2 regions of the Aeromonas enteropelogenes genome follow, and region 1 is predicted to be linked to the other one. Evidence: riboswitches for the same ligand, from Rfam matches in the RefSeq annotation. Region 1 holds a riboswitch; the other holds the start of a gene.

Region 1 (7,131 bases):
AATCGATCTCCTGGCAAACGTTTTACGAGCCAACATAAAGAGGCGTACGCATGCTGCAGGAAAAATGCAATAGATAACAAATCACTGGAGAGAATAAGAAAGCAGAAGAAAGAACATCTCCTGCAGATCATCGCCGGCGAATATCCAGAGGCAACGACACATCCTGATGCGTATGCTGATTGCATCATCCGTGTTTGCGCGGCCCGGGATTAGATGCGCACCATCATGAACAGATGGTGAACATTCTCAGATATGGGAGGCGATATGTCTGACCCTCGTCGCAGGCAATCCAGCCATCTCGCAAGGGAGATCTGTGATTTTCCGAGCCCGGCTCACACCGAGGGTGGCTCGTTCATAATCTGCCTGTTAGCCCAACTCGTCCACAATTAAAATGTAACGATTCAATAAAAAGTGTAAATTTCATTCGAATCCCGACCAGCTCCCCAATGACGGCCTGATGAGACGCTTCCCAATCTGCCTGGCTGTCCCCTTTTGAGGCTTCCTGAATATGCTGACAGCAGACACCCAACCACACCTTCCGGTGACGGATTGCATACCCAGGCTCATAAAAAGAGCCCCTTGCGGGGCTCGTGGCACTCGTTATGTCAGGTGACAACACCGGCTACACCAGCGATGGCTGACGCCCGGTTGCCAAACGGTGGATCCAGGCCTCGAAATCGGCCAGCATGCGGGCCTCTGACTCGCTGTTGTCGGCGATGAGCTCGGCGCCGTGTACCACCCGGATGTGAGCGTCTAGCGGCATTCCTTCCCCCGCCGGCGGACGTTGCTGTGCCACATCCATACACTCCTGCGCCTGCTGCCACGCCTCGGCCACGCTCCGGTTGCACGCCTCGGCCAGCGGCGCGGCGCTAAAGCCCTCGCCGGTGAGGCTACGCAGCGTCTCATCATGGCTCTTGCCGTTGCCCGGCCCCCAGTAGTGGGCAGCCAGATCCGGTCCGATGCGCGGGTTGTCGGTGAGGTAACCGTCGCGCCCCAGGAAGTAGGCGCGGGTCTGCTCCACCGCCATCAGGGCCAGCAGGTAGCCGTGATAGGCGCAAGCTGATTCCTGATTCAGGAGGTGCGGAATGGCCAAGAGCGGGCGCGGGCTCTCCACTCCCAGGATCTTGCGTTCCCACTGGCGGGCCAGCGCCAGCACAGCTGCCGGGGTGCGATCGCCATCGGCCATGGCGTAGAGATCCCGTTCGAAGTAGGCCACCAGCGCGATCTGGCGCTCGTTGAAGGCACGAAACGGCTGGCGCGCGGCGATCATGGCCTCGATGAGCGCATCGGGGATCGCCTCCCCCGCCGCATTTCTGGCGTAACGCTTGAGCCAGTCCGCGTCATCCAGCAGGCTGTCGCAGAACATGGACTGGGTCTCGGCATAGGCCATGGAGGTGGGCGGAAACTCCTGGGAGAAGCAGGGGGCGTTGCCGATGACGTTGGCAAAGTGCGCCGCGTGGCCGCCCTCGTGGAACAGGGTGTTGAGGCCGCTCCAACCGCTGCCCACCTGAGCCGGGTTGGCCAGGCTGGTGAAGTTGACCACCGCCGGCACCCACTCCTCCTCCTGCCAGAAGCTCGGCACCGGGCCGTGGCAGAAGCCATTCTCGTATTTCCCCTCCCGGGTCAGCAGATCCAGAGTGAGGGTCGCGCCGCGATACTGGATGCCGAGGCGGCGGAAGCTCTCAACCCAATCCTTCAGCGCCCGAGAGAAGGGTACATAGGGGTCGAGCTGGCGGGTCACGTCGCCGCTCACGCTGTAGCGCAGGTTGTGGGGCAGCAGGGCCTCTTCCCCCTTGGCTGCCTTCAGCTCGGTCAGGCTCTGGTGCAGCCGCTGTTCGGTGCGGGCGATAAAGTCATCGAGGATGGCGAACAGCTGCTCCGGGCTCATCTGCTCGTTCTTGTGCACCTTGTAGTCGAAGTAGTCGCGATAGCCCATGGCGCGGGCAAAGCGGTTGCGCAGCGCGACTATCTCCAGATAGCCGTTGTCGACCACCCACTGCTCAAGGGTATGAAACATGGCGAGCGCGCTCTGGCGTACCGCTTCATCGGCGCTGGCGGCCAGCGCCGTGCTGGCGGCGGGCAGACTGCCTGCCACCTGGCGGCCCTGCTCGTCCAGCAAGATCAGCTTCAACCCCTTGCGGTGGGCAAACAGCGCTGCCTCGGCAGCCACCAGCTCATCCATCAGGACGGCGGCAGCAGGATCTTCGATGACGTTGCACTCGAAGAAGGCGAGCCAGCCCTTGAGCCCCCGCTTGAGATCTTCTTCTTGTGCCAGTGCGAGCATCTCGCGCAGCTCGGGCAACCGTGCCGGATTAGCACAAAAGCCCTTGTAAGCCTGCTCGGCGGCGGTGAAGCCGGCCTGATCGTCGCTGGTGCCCATGTAGGTGGACCAGAAGAGATCCTCCTTGCGCCTGTGTACCTGCAGGTAGTCGGCATTGAGCTGGTTGAAGTAATTCCTGGCAATGGAACTCATAAATTCCCTCTTTTTAATGGGGTCACCCGCACGGGGCCCACTCCTTATTGGTGAAATGCCATCTCATTCATATGTGTTGGCAAATAATGCGCCGGGATGCGCATAAACAAGCTACCAAAAAGTGGGGAGAGCTGTCTGCTGACTATACTGTTGTTGAAATACTCAATTAGCTCTCGCTAGCGGCAAGCTTTTGAAAGTTAATTAAATGTTAACTGCAAAATAATCTGGAGCACGGGAGTGGCTGAGCACAGCCAGACCCATAAGGAAATCAGGGAGATACCATGTTCAAGCTCGGTGATATCGCCGTGAGCCGCAAATTGATGCTGCTGCTCACCCTGGCGCTGGCCGGTTTTATCGCACTGCTGCTGATCTCGGTCAGTGCCCTGCATCGCAACCTGATGAGTGAACGGGAGGCACGGCTGCAGGCGGTGCTGGATCTCGCCATGAGCCGGATCCAGGCCCTCGCCACCAGCCTGCCTGCCGACCAGGCACAGGCCGAGGCCAGGTCCATGCTCAACAGCATGCGTTTCGATGGCGACAACTACCTGTTCGTGATCGATGAGACCCGCCACATCATCGTCCACCCTGCCAAGCCGGAACTGGTCGGCCAGCAGATGGGGGAACAGCGCGCAGCACATACGGAGGACCACTGGCAGCGCATGGTGGATCTCGGCAAGGGGGGGCATCAGGGTCGGCTGGAATATCTCTGGGCATCCCCTTCCGGCGAGTCCGCCCGCAAGATGTCGCTGGTCGCCGGCTACCAGCCCTGGGGCTGGATCCTGGGCTCCGGCATCCTGCTGCAAGACATAGAAGCGACCATCTGGTCCCAGTATGAGTTGATGGGGGGCGCGACCCTGCTGGCTACCCTGCTGATGGGCCTGCTGGGATTTGCCATCAGCCGCTCCATCGTCAATCCCCTCACCCGGATCAATCACGCCATGCAGCGGGTCGCCAAGGGGGATCTGGTGGTCAGCATCCCGGTTGAGGGCAAGGATGAGCTGGGGATGGTGGCACACTGTACCAACCAGGGTCTGGATGCCATCCGCCACGCCCTGCTCGAGGCAAGCCTGGGGGCCCGCAACGTGGCGGATGCCGCCCTGCGCATCGCGGCCTCCGCCGAGCAGACCAACCAGGCGGTGACCAGCCAGCGGGATCAGCTGGCCCAGCTTGCCACCGCCATGAACGAGATGAGCGCCACCATCTCGGATGTGGCGGGTCACGCCGAAAATACCGCCCGCGATACCCAGGATGCCACCAGCGAAGCCGGCCTCGGCAATCAGGACGTACACGCCAGCGTGCACGGCATCCAGGCGCTGGCGACCGAGGTGGAGCAGGCCACCCTGCAGGTCAATCAGCTCAAGGAGGGGGTGATGCAGATAAGCGAGGTGACCGCCGTCATCAGCGCCATCTCGGAGCAGACCAATCTGCTGGCCCTCAACGCCGCCATCGAGGCTGCCCGGGCCGGTGAACAGGGGCGCGGGTTTGCCGTGGTCGCCGACGAGGTGCGCCAGCTGGCGAGCCGCACCCGCCAGTCTACCGAGGAGATCCAGGGCACTATCGCCCAGTTGCAACAGCGGGCGGTGAGTGCGGCCGACGCCATGGACACCAGCCGCAAGCTGGCGGAGAGCAGCGTCAACCAGTCCGAGAAGGCAGGCCAGGACCTCTCCCTCATCGTCAACCACATCCAGCACGTGAGCGACATGGCGACCCAGATCGCCACCGCCGCCGAACAGCAGAGCATGGTGGCCGAAGACATGAACCGCAACGTCAGCGGCATCAACGACTCGGCACTGGAGATGTCGCAATCTGCCTCCCAGCTGGCCCAGGAGAGCGAACTGCTGGCCGGTCTCTCCCGCAGCCTGGACGAACGGCTCGCCGTGTTCAAACTCGGCCACGCCAGCGAACAGAGCCCGTTGCCCATGCAGATGCCATCACCGCGCCAGAGCGAATCCCCCCGGGTTCACCACTGATCCGTCTTGCTCTGTCGCACCCCATCCCCTGACCACGAAGGTGGCAGGGGATTTTTTTATTGATAAAAAATGCCAAATTTTCGCATCTTATCGACAGAATGGGCGAGATTCAGAAAATCACGCTGCTTATTTATACATTTAAAAACATATAGTTGAGTGAAAAACCAACGCCAGAAAGGTCAAGCTGTAAAGATTTACACTTAATAATTTAATCAAAATTAGTCATGATAATTTTGTCGCCAAACGCGACACCATGACCCTTTCTGTAGTCATTTGGCAAACTGGCTGAAAAGTCAGGACGCAAAACTTCCGGTCTAAAGACGTTCGTCCAGGATAGCGGGGTTGCCACACCCAGGTGTGCCCGGGGATTCCCCTGCCAACGTGACTGCCCACATCTATCGATCAGAGGAATGTATGGCAGCAACCATCCGATTCAACCACATCGCCGCCGCCCTGACGCTGCTCGCCAGCGGCAGCGTGCTGGCCCACGGCTACATCAGCCAACCGGAATCGCGCAACGCCCTGTGCAAGAGCGGCGGCAACAGCCAGTGCGGCGCCGTGCAGTGGGAACCCCAGAGCCTGGAGGCCTCCTCCGGCTTCCCGGACGGCGGCCCGGCAGATGGGCAGATTGCTGCCGCCGGCCATCCCCAGTTCGGCGAACTCAACGCCCAGACCAGCGATCGCTGGACCCGCCGCGACGTGCAGGCCGGCCCCTTTTCCATCAGCTGGACCTTCACCGCCAATCATGTGACCCGCAACTGGCGTTACTATCTGACCAAACAGGATTGGAACCCGAACCAGCCGCTGACCCGCGACGCCTTCGAGCTCACCCCCTTCTGCGTCATCGACGGCAACATGGTGCAACCGCCCAAGCAGGTCACCCATCAGTGCATCCTGCCGGAGCGCACCGGTTACCAGATCATTCTCGGGGTGTGGGAAGTGGGTGATACCGCCAACAGCTTCTACAACCTGATCGATGCCAACTTCAAGGGCGGTACCCAGCCACCGCTGGCGTGGAACCAGGGCGGCACCATCTACCCCTCCATCGATCTGGCGGCCGGCGACAAGGCCAGAACCCGGGTATTCGATGCCAACGGCGAGCGCACCGATCTGCAGACCGAGCTGACCATCGCCAGCGCGGAGCAAGGCCAGAAGAACAATTGGGCCCACGCCCTGGCCGGCAAGATCAACTCTGAGCAGAGCCTGATCCGTGCCGGCCAGCAGGGGACAGATGGCCAGTTCAACCCCGTCTACGGCCAGAACCCCGTCTACCTCAAGGCGGGCAGCGCTCTGGAGCGGGTCGAGATCCAGCTTGAGCAGTTGCAGCCGCCGGTTGGCAACGACATCAGCGTCAGCGGTCTGGCGAGCGAATACCAGCTCGACAACGGCAAGGCGATCCTCGATTTCACCATCACCGCCCAGGGGGATCTCGCCGTCACCAGCACCCTCTACGACCACGGTGGTGTCGCCAAAGGCCAGTCCAGCGCCGACATCAAAGACAGCAGCCAGGGCTTCACCATGACTCTGGAAGGGCTGAGTGCCGGTCATCACCAGCTGGTGATCAAGGGCACCCCGAAAAATGGCGGTACCCCGCTCCAGCAGACTCTGGACCTGATGTTCAAGGATCCCGCTGCCGGCGGCGCTCATGACTTCACCTTTCCGGAGGGGCTCAAGTCCTACACCGACGGTACCAGGGTGCTGCAACCCAAGAACGGCAAGGTCTACCAGTGCAAACCCTTCCCCTACAGTGGCTGGTGCAGCCAGTGGGCTGCCAACGCGACCCAGTATGAGCCGGGCACCGGCTCCCACTGGCAGGATGCCTGGATTGAGTTGAACTAATCGTTTCACCGCGACATGAAAACGGGGAGCCAGTGGCTCCCCGTTTGGTCTGGTGAGAGGCTCAGATCTGGTAATCGATCTGGGGTTCGCCGCCCATGGCACGGGCCTGGATGTCGGCCAGCACCAGCTCGGGGTTGCAGAGCTGGATGAATTGCCAGGCGAAATTGTGCTGGAACTGCCCCTGCTTGAGGCCAATCCAGGCGGTGTGCGGTGCAAACAGATGGCTGCCGTCGAGTTGCACCAAGGAGTGATCGCGCTGGGCATCGAACGCCATGTCCGCCAATATGCCGACCCCCATCTCCAGCTCGACATAGGTTTTGATGACATCCGAATCCTGGGCGGTCAGCAGGATCTGTGGCGTTATCCCCGCCTCGGCGAACGCTTCGTCCACTCGCACCCGCCCGGTCAGCCCCGCCTGATAGGTGATGATGGGCCAATCGGCCAGCGCCGCCAGGGTCAGTTCGGACTCTTGCGAGAGGGGATGGCGCTCCGGCACCACTATGTTGTGATGCCAGCGGTAGTAGGGAAAGGCCACCACCCCTTCGCTCCTGTCGAGCTGCTCGCTGCTGATGCCGATGTCCACCTCGCCGGTCTGCACCAGCCGCACTATCTCCTCCGGACCGCCCTGGCGCAGCTCCAGCTGCACCAGCGGAAACTGTTCGCGAAACGCCTTAACCACCCGGGGCAGGGCGTAACGGGCCTGGGTATGGGTGGTCGCCACCAGCAGGCGTCCGGAATCGCGATTGGCAAAGGTACTGGCCAGTTTGCGGATGTTCTCGGCATCCCCGAGGATGCGCTCGGCGATCACCAGCAGCTCCTTGCCCGGCTCCGTCATGCCGAGCAGCCGCT
Region 2 (7,131 bases), 870 kb from region 1:
CCTTCTCAACCAGCAGCTGGAGGTGCTTGAGCTGGACCTCCAGCTCCGAGCCAGGCTCGGGCAGCGAATCCATGTCGACGGCGGCGAAGTGCGGCTGGCCGGCACCTTCCGAGCGGATCAGGCTGTTGGACATGGCCGTCGCCGCCTCATCCTCTTCATCGCCGCTGCGGCGCATGGCGAGACCGACGGTCGGTTCCTGCTCCTCTTCCTGTTCCACCGTCTCATCGACCGGCTGCTGGGTACGCACCAGATGCTTGACCAGAGGACGGATGCCGAAGAAGACCAGTGTCAGGCCCAGCAGACCGCCAACCAGATAGCGCAGGGAATCCTGCCAATAGGGGGTTTCCCACCAGCTGGACTCGGGGATGGTGACCGCCGGGGCGCCGGTGAAGCTGAACACCTGCAGGCTGATCTGGTCACCGCGCGTCTGATCGAAACCGACGGCGCGTTCCACCATCTGGCGGATCTGCTCGAGCTGATCGGCATTCCAGCCCTCCTTGGGGGCAATCTGCTGGTTAAGCAGCACGGAGACGTTGATCTTCTCCAGCCGGCCCTGCTGATAGCGGGTATGTACTATGGTGCGGCTGTTCTCGTACTGCTTGGTGACTTCCTGACGCTCGGTACGCGCATCCCCCTTGGAGGGCGCCTCCTTCTCCTTGCCATCCTCGGCCGCATTGGCGGTCGTCTCCGGCGGACGATTGGAGAGGGCCCCCGGAATGCCGAGTGCCAGGGAGTCGATGGTCTTGTCGGACTTGCTGGACTCACGGGTCAGCACGCCGGACGGATCGAGCTGCTGCTGGGTCTCTTCCACCGCATTGAAATTCACATCCGCGGCGATCTGCACCCGGAAGTTGCCGTTGCCCAGCATGGGGATCAGCATGTCGTTGGCCCGCTGACGGATGTATTGCTCCAGCTTGCGGGTGTACTCCATCTGCTGCACGCTCTGCTTGCCGAACGTGGCCTTGTCGCCCACCTCGGCACTGAGCAGCTGGCCGGCCTGATCGACCACGGTCACGGCGCCGGGCTTCATGCCGGAGATGCTGCCCGCCACCAGGTTGGCGATGGCCTCGACCTGACCGGGCTCGAGGGACTGGCCCGGCTGCAGATCCAGCATCACGGAGGCGCTGGGCTTCTCTTCATCCCGACCGACGAACAGGGTCCGCTTGGGGATCGCCAGATGTACCCGAGCACTGCGGATCGCATCGAGAGAGATGATGGTTCTGGCCAGCTCCCCTTCCAGGGCATGGCGATAGCGTGCCCCTTCCATGAATTCACTGGTGCCGAGACCCGTCACCGCATTGAGCCCTTCCAGCCCGGCGGGCATGGCGGCACGCACCCCGCGCGCGGCCAGCGCCATGCGCACAGGAGCCAGCTGGTGTTCAGGCACCAGGATCTGCCCTGAGCTCTTCTCCAGCCGGAACGGTATCTGCTCCTTTTCCAGCATCTCCATGATGTTGGCGGTGTCGTACAGTTCCTGCTTGCCGTAGAGCGGGACGTAATTCTTGCTGGAGGTCCAGAGGATCACCACTATGGTGCCGGCGACGATGGCAGCCAGCAGCGCGATGGTCAAAATGGATTTGTTGTCGCGGGATAGATTGCGCCAATGCCGCAATCCCTCTTGCAACCTGTCTTTCAGCGAGCCGTCCTGTTCCCCCGGCCTGGATGTCACGAGTTCAGTCATCTGTTACCTCAGAGCGGCATGCGCATGATGTCGTCAAACCCGGTCATCAACTTGTTGCGCACCTGCATCAGGGCGGAAAAGCTGAGGCCGGCCTTTTGACTCGCCACCATGGCACCCACCAGATCATCGCTCTGGCCGGTATCGACAGCAGCCATCAAGCGGGACGAGACATTCTGCTGCTCGTTGACGCGACCGATGACATCCTGCATGGCGTTGCTGAAGGAGACTTCCGGCGTGCCGTTTGACTCGATGGAAGGCGCCTGGCTGGCGACACGCTGCATCTCCTGCATCTGCTGCAGTAGTGTTACTTGTGATGACATCATTTCAATCTTCACTCTTTATCCCTCTGCTTGAATCTGCCGTTCGATATCAATGCCTTGCTCACGCATTGCCGCCAGCTTGTATCGCAATGCCCTGGTCGTCATCCCGAGCGCATCCGCGGTACGGGTACGATGGCCACGAAAGCGACGCAAGGTTTCCAGTACGAATTGAAATTCCGCATTGCGGCGGGTCTCGCTCAACCCGTCGCATGACCCCACCAGGTCAACAGGCGCACTCTCGTCATCCTGCTGATCGATGGGCAACATCAAATCGATCGCCTGTATATGCAAACCCCGAGCCATGATCAACGAACGCTGGATGACATTGTCGAGCTCGCGCACATTGCCAGGCCATTGATAAGTAACCAGTTGCCGGGCGGCGGCCTCGCTCAGACGGTAGCCCTGACCGGGGGCATGCTGCTCGATGAAAAAGCGGGCCAGCGGCAGGATATCTTCCGGCCGCTCACGCAGGGCGGGCCAGCTGATGGGCAGCACATCCAGCCGATAGAAGAGGTCTTCGCGGAACTGTCCTTCCGCCACCAGGGTGCGCAGTTCCTTGTTGCTGGCGGCGATGATCCGCACGTCGAGGGAAATGGTCTGGTGGCTACCGAGGCGCTCCACCTCTTTCTCCTGCAGAACGCGCAGCAGCTTGGTTTGCAGGGGCAGGGAGAGTTCGGAGATCTCGTCCAGCAGCAGGGTCCCCCCCTGGGCCAGCTCGAACTTGCCGGGCTGGGCACTGGTGGCGCCGGTGAAGGCCCCCTTGTTGTGACCAAACAGGATGGATTCCAGCATGGCTTCGGGGATTGCCGCACAGTTGATGGCGACGAAGGGCTTGCCCGCCCGGCAGGACATGTCGTGGATATAGCGGGCGAGGCACTCCTTGCCTGTGCCCGACTCGCCGCCGATCAGGATGGTGGCACAGGTCTTGGCCGCTCGCCGTGCCAGCTGGAGTACCTGCAGGCTCTTGTTCGAGACGGCGACCAGGTTCGGGATCTTCTGGCGCAGGCGCAGGCCACACTGAATGGTTTCCAGCAGTTGTTGGGCACTGAAGGGTTTGACAATGTAGTCGATCGCGCCGGCACACATGGCTTCGGCAGCCAGATTGGCCTGGTTCTCGTTGACCAGAATAATAGAATCAACACCGGCAAACGATTTCAATATTCCGGGGCCAGCTTCCGTCATGGCATCCATGTCAAATAAGATGAGACCCGTGCGATTTTTATTAACAAAATCGCCAACCTTATTTACTGAATTAACCCTGACTACCGGATATCCATGCCCTGACAATATGTCTGCAGTGTGACAAGTTGCAGCAAATTCCGGCTGCACTAACAAAATAGGCAGGTTCGAGACATGATGTTCCCGTATTTCATCAAATACGGGCATATTATTATCATTCATTAATGTCAGACACCCTTGCTGATGGATTTAGCAATAAACCAAGCATGAGTCGTCAAAACGCGCACCCACAGTCCAAAAAAGGACCGTGTTATTAAAGTAAAACCATGATAACCAAGATGATTGGCTGTCTGGCAACCCCGCTGTCATAAGCATTACTGCTGTTAGACCGGTAGCTTTGCGTCCTGACTTTTCAGTTCAGTTTGCCCTTGTCCTGTGACAACCCTTTCAGGGATGAGGCGCCTGGAAGAGGCGAATCCATTCAGTGTCGGACACTAATGATATATTAGTGTTCAACACGACGAAAATTGTCAAAAGCTGTCACATAATAACTTCTTTAAATTGCATAGCAAGTAAGCATGCGGAAAAAAAACTTCCCACAGGAATCCCTTCCTGAACATAAATTATCCAAGAGTGCCTATTACTTCGACTCTTAAATCTTCGGGAACCTCATTATATGAGAGTACTTTGAGGCCTTTGGCGAAAGAACGGGCATATCGGGCCATTAATGGCCTCAATTGCGGCATGACTACCAATACGGGGGCATGACCCAGCTGCTGCAACTGCTCCTTCACCAACGGCATGTTTTGCTGCAACTGGCCAAGCAGCTGGGGATCGACCGGGAAGCTGTCCAGCTGGATCTTGCCCTGCTGCTGGGCCTGGTTCATGGCGGCCAGCAGGGTCTGCTCCAGCCGATCGTCGAGGGTGAAGGTAGCCAGCACGTCCCGCGCGCCGATCGACTGGCGGACGATCTGCCGTTTCAGGGCGCAGCGCACATCGGAGGCGAGCAGAACCGGATCCTTGGTCAGCTCGCTGGCGTCGAGCAGGGTGGTCGCTATGGTCCGGATATCGCACAGGCTGACCTGATCCTTGAGCAACTGGCGGAAAACCCGCAGCTGCTGCATCTGGGTCAGCGCCTGATTCAGCTCCTCTGCGAGACGGGGAGACTGGTTGGCCAGGAACTGGCCCAGCTTGCCCACCTCGTCATGACCAAACAGGGTATCGAGCTGCTCGCGCAGCAGCTTGCTGGCGTGGGTCGCGATCACGGTGGCCGAGTCCACCACCGAATAACCCAGGTTGAGGGCCTTGGCCTTCTGTTCCGGCGAGATCCAGACCGCACTCATGCCATAGGCAGGATCCTGGGTCAGCTCACCATCCAGAGAGCCATAGGTCTCACCGCTGCTGATGGCCATCAGCCGCTGGCAATCCACATTGCCCCCGGCCAGCGACACGCCGGAGAGCTTGATGCGGTATTGATCCGGCTGGAGCTGCAGGTTGTCCCGCACCCGGATCTCCGGCAGCAGGAAGCCATACTGTTCGGAGAGGGTCTTGCGAATGCCCCTCACCCGGGCCAACAACTCGGCCCCCTTGTCCTGCTCGGCCAGCGGCACCAGGCGATAACCCAGCTCGATGGCCACCGCATCCACGGTCGGCAGATCGCTCCAGTCCAGTACCTGCTGTTCAGGCTGGGTCAGCTGGCGACTCAGTTCCTGGACGGCGTCCAGATCCGGTTGCTGCACACGGCGCTTGCTGACACTCCAGCCTGTCCAGGCCAGCACGGCAGCAAAGCTGAGGAAGGCCAGCATCGGCATGCCCGGCACCAGACCCAGGATCAGCATGATGGCGGCGGCGGTATAGATGACGCGGGGGGACGCCAGCACCTGCTGTCCCACCTGCTCCGACATCTCACCCTCATCGCTCACCCGGGTCACTATGATGGCGGCAGCCGTCGACATCAGCAGGGACGGGATCTGCGCCACCAGACCATCACCAATGGTCAGCAGGGCGAAGCGCTGGAACGCCTCTCCCACCGGCAGCGCATGCTGGAAGATACCGATGGCCAGACCGCCCACCAGGTTGATGATGAGTACCAGCAGGCCGGCGATGGCATCGCCGCGCACAAACTTGGAAGCACCGTCCATCGCACCGTAGAAGTCCGCCTCGCGGGCGATCTCCTCGCGGCGGATCCTGGCCTGATGCTGATCCAGAATGCCGGCATTGAGATCCGCATCGATGGCCATCTGCTTGCCGGGCATGGCATCCAGGGTGAAACGGGCCGACACCTCCGAGATCCGCTCGCCCCCCTTGGTGATCACCACGAAGTTGATGATCATCAGGATAACGAACACCACCAGACCGACCACATAGTTGCCGCCGATCACCACTTCACCGAAGGCCTGGATGACCTTACCGGCGGCATCTCCCCCCTCGTGGCCATGGAGCAGCACGACACGGGTAGAGGCCACGTTGAGGGACAGCCGCATCAGGGTCGCCACCAGCAACACGGTCGGGAAGACCGAGAAGTCCAGCGGACGGCGGGCCGATACCGAGACCAGCAGCACCAGCACAGCCAACACTATGTTGAACGTGAACAGGGCGTCCAGCAGCCAGCCCGGCAGAGGCAGGATCATCATGGCCAGGATGGCCAACAGCATCAGCGGGATGGCTGTGTAGGATTGGGTCAAGATACGCCAGTTCAAAACTTACCTCTCAGGTTGACGTAATTCGGGCGGCACATGCAGGGGAGCAAGAGGTCTTGGCTTCTTGCCCTTGCCTGCCTGATAGGCCCGCAGCTGCAATACATGGTTCAATACATAGGCCACGGCGGTGAACAGGCCGGCCGGAACCTCCTGATCCACCCGGGTGGAGTAATAGATGGCCCGGGTCAGGTCCGGCAGGCTCATCACCGTCTTGTCGTGTTGTTTGGCCACTTCCCGGATCCGCGCTGCCATGCTGTCGACCCCCTTGGCAATCACGAAGGGGGCATTGGCCCTGGCGGGATCATATTTGATGGCGACCGCATAGTGGGTCGGGTTGACGATCACCACGTCGGCCTGGGGCACCCGCTGCTCGATGCGCGCGCGCGCCAGCATCCCCTGCACCTGACGGATCTTGGCTTTGATCTCGGGCCGCCCCTCGCTGTTGCGGTGTTCGTCCTTCACCTCCTGCTTGGTCATCCGCAGCTGCTTGTTGAGGGACCAGCTCTGGTAGGGGACATCCAGCACCGCGATCAGCAGTTGTACACTGCCGAGCAGGATAAAGGCCTGGGAGAGGATCCGCAGCGCCTGCTCCATCGCCAGCTGGGGCGGCATCCGGTTCATCATCAACAAATGGGGCCACTGGTGTTCCAACATCATGGCCAGGGTGCCGCCGATGAGCAGCATCTTGAGCAAGGATTTGACCAGCTCCATCAGGCTGTGATGGGAGAACATCCTGCCCAATCCTTTGATCGGGTTTAGCTTTTCGCCACTTGGCAGCAGTTTTTTCCAGGTCAGCACCAGGCCGCCCGGCACTATGCTGAGCAGGATCAGCATCAGGGCAAGAAACCCAAACAGCGGCAGCAGCACCCAGAGCATGTTCAGCAAAGCCTGTGCCAGCCACTCGGTCATCATCGCCGGGCTACGCTCCCCCCGCCAGTCGAAGCGAATGGGCTGGCGCATCAGCTGTGCAAAAAACTGGCCAAAGGCAGGCACCATCCACTGCATGACCAGACCGCCAAGCAGCAGCAAGCCTGCCGAGCTCAGCTCCTTGGAGCGGGCGATCTGCCCCTCTTCCCGTGCTTTCTGCCGTTTCTGGCCGGAGGCCTCTTCGGTTTTGTCCTGGGCACTGCTCTGGCTCATGAGGGAGTCAACGCCTTCAGTTGTTCCAGCACATAGGTCACCAGATCAAGGTAACGGGCGGGGACGCCGCCAATGGAGAGCGCCATGGTCAGCAGCCCCAGCAACAGGGTCA

The links. A riboswitch is a leader RNA that binds a small molecule or an ion and turns the genes downstream of it on or off. The one in region 1 is predicted to bind cyclic di-GMP.
Region 2: it holds a riboswitch for cyclic di-GMP, as region 1 does, so the genes downstream of both, LA321_RS04655 (sigma-54-dependent transcriptional regulator) here and gbpA (N-acetylglucosamine-binding protein GbpA) in region 1, are expected to answer to the same signal.

Annotation. Positions count from the first base shown of each region.
Region 1 covers NZ_CP083625.1:1,872,142-1,879,272, reverse strand. The annotation lists gene LA321_RS08865 (M3 family metallopeptidase) at 623-2,473, opposite strand; gene LA321_RS08860 (methyl-accepting chemotaxis protein) at 2,755-4,443, shown strand; cyclic di-GMP riboswitch class I at 4,709-4,793, shown strand; gene gbpA (N-acetylglucosamine-binding protein GbpA) at 4,858-6,282, shown strand; gene cbl (HTH-type transcriptional regulator Cbl) at 6,344-7,131, opposite strand, start outside.
Region 2 covers NZ_CP083625.1:1,001,711-1,008,841, forward strand. The annotation lists gene fliFL (lateral flagellar M-ring protein FliFL) at 1-1,612, opposite strand, end outside; gene lfiE (lateral flagellar hook-basal body complex protein LfiE) at 1,690-2,016, opposite strand; gene LA321_RS04655 (sigma-54-dependent transcriptional regulator) at 2,020-3,387, opposite strand; cyclic di-GMP riboswitch class I at 3,530-3,617, opposite strand; gene lfhA (lateral flagellar biosynthesis protein LfhA) at 3,804-5,879, opposite strand; gene flhB (flagellar biosynthesis protein FlhB) at 5,883-7,019, opposite strand; gene lfiR (lateral flagellar biosynthetic protein LfiR) at 7,016-7,131, opposite strand, start outside.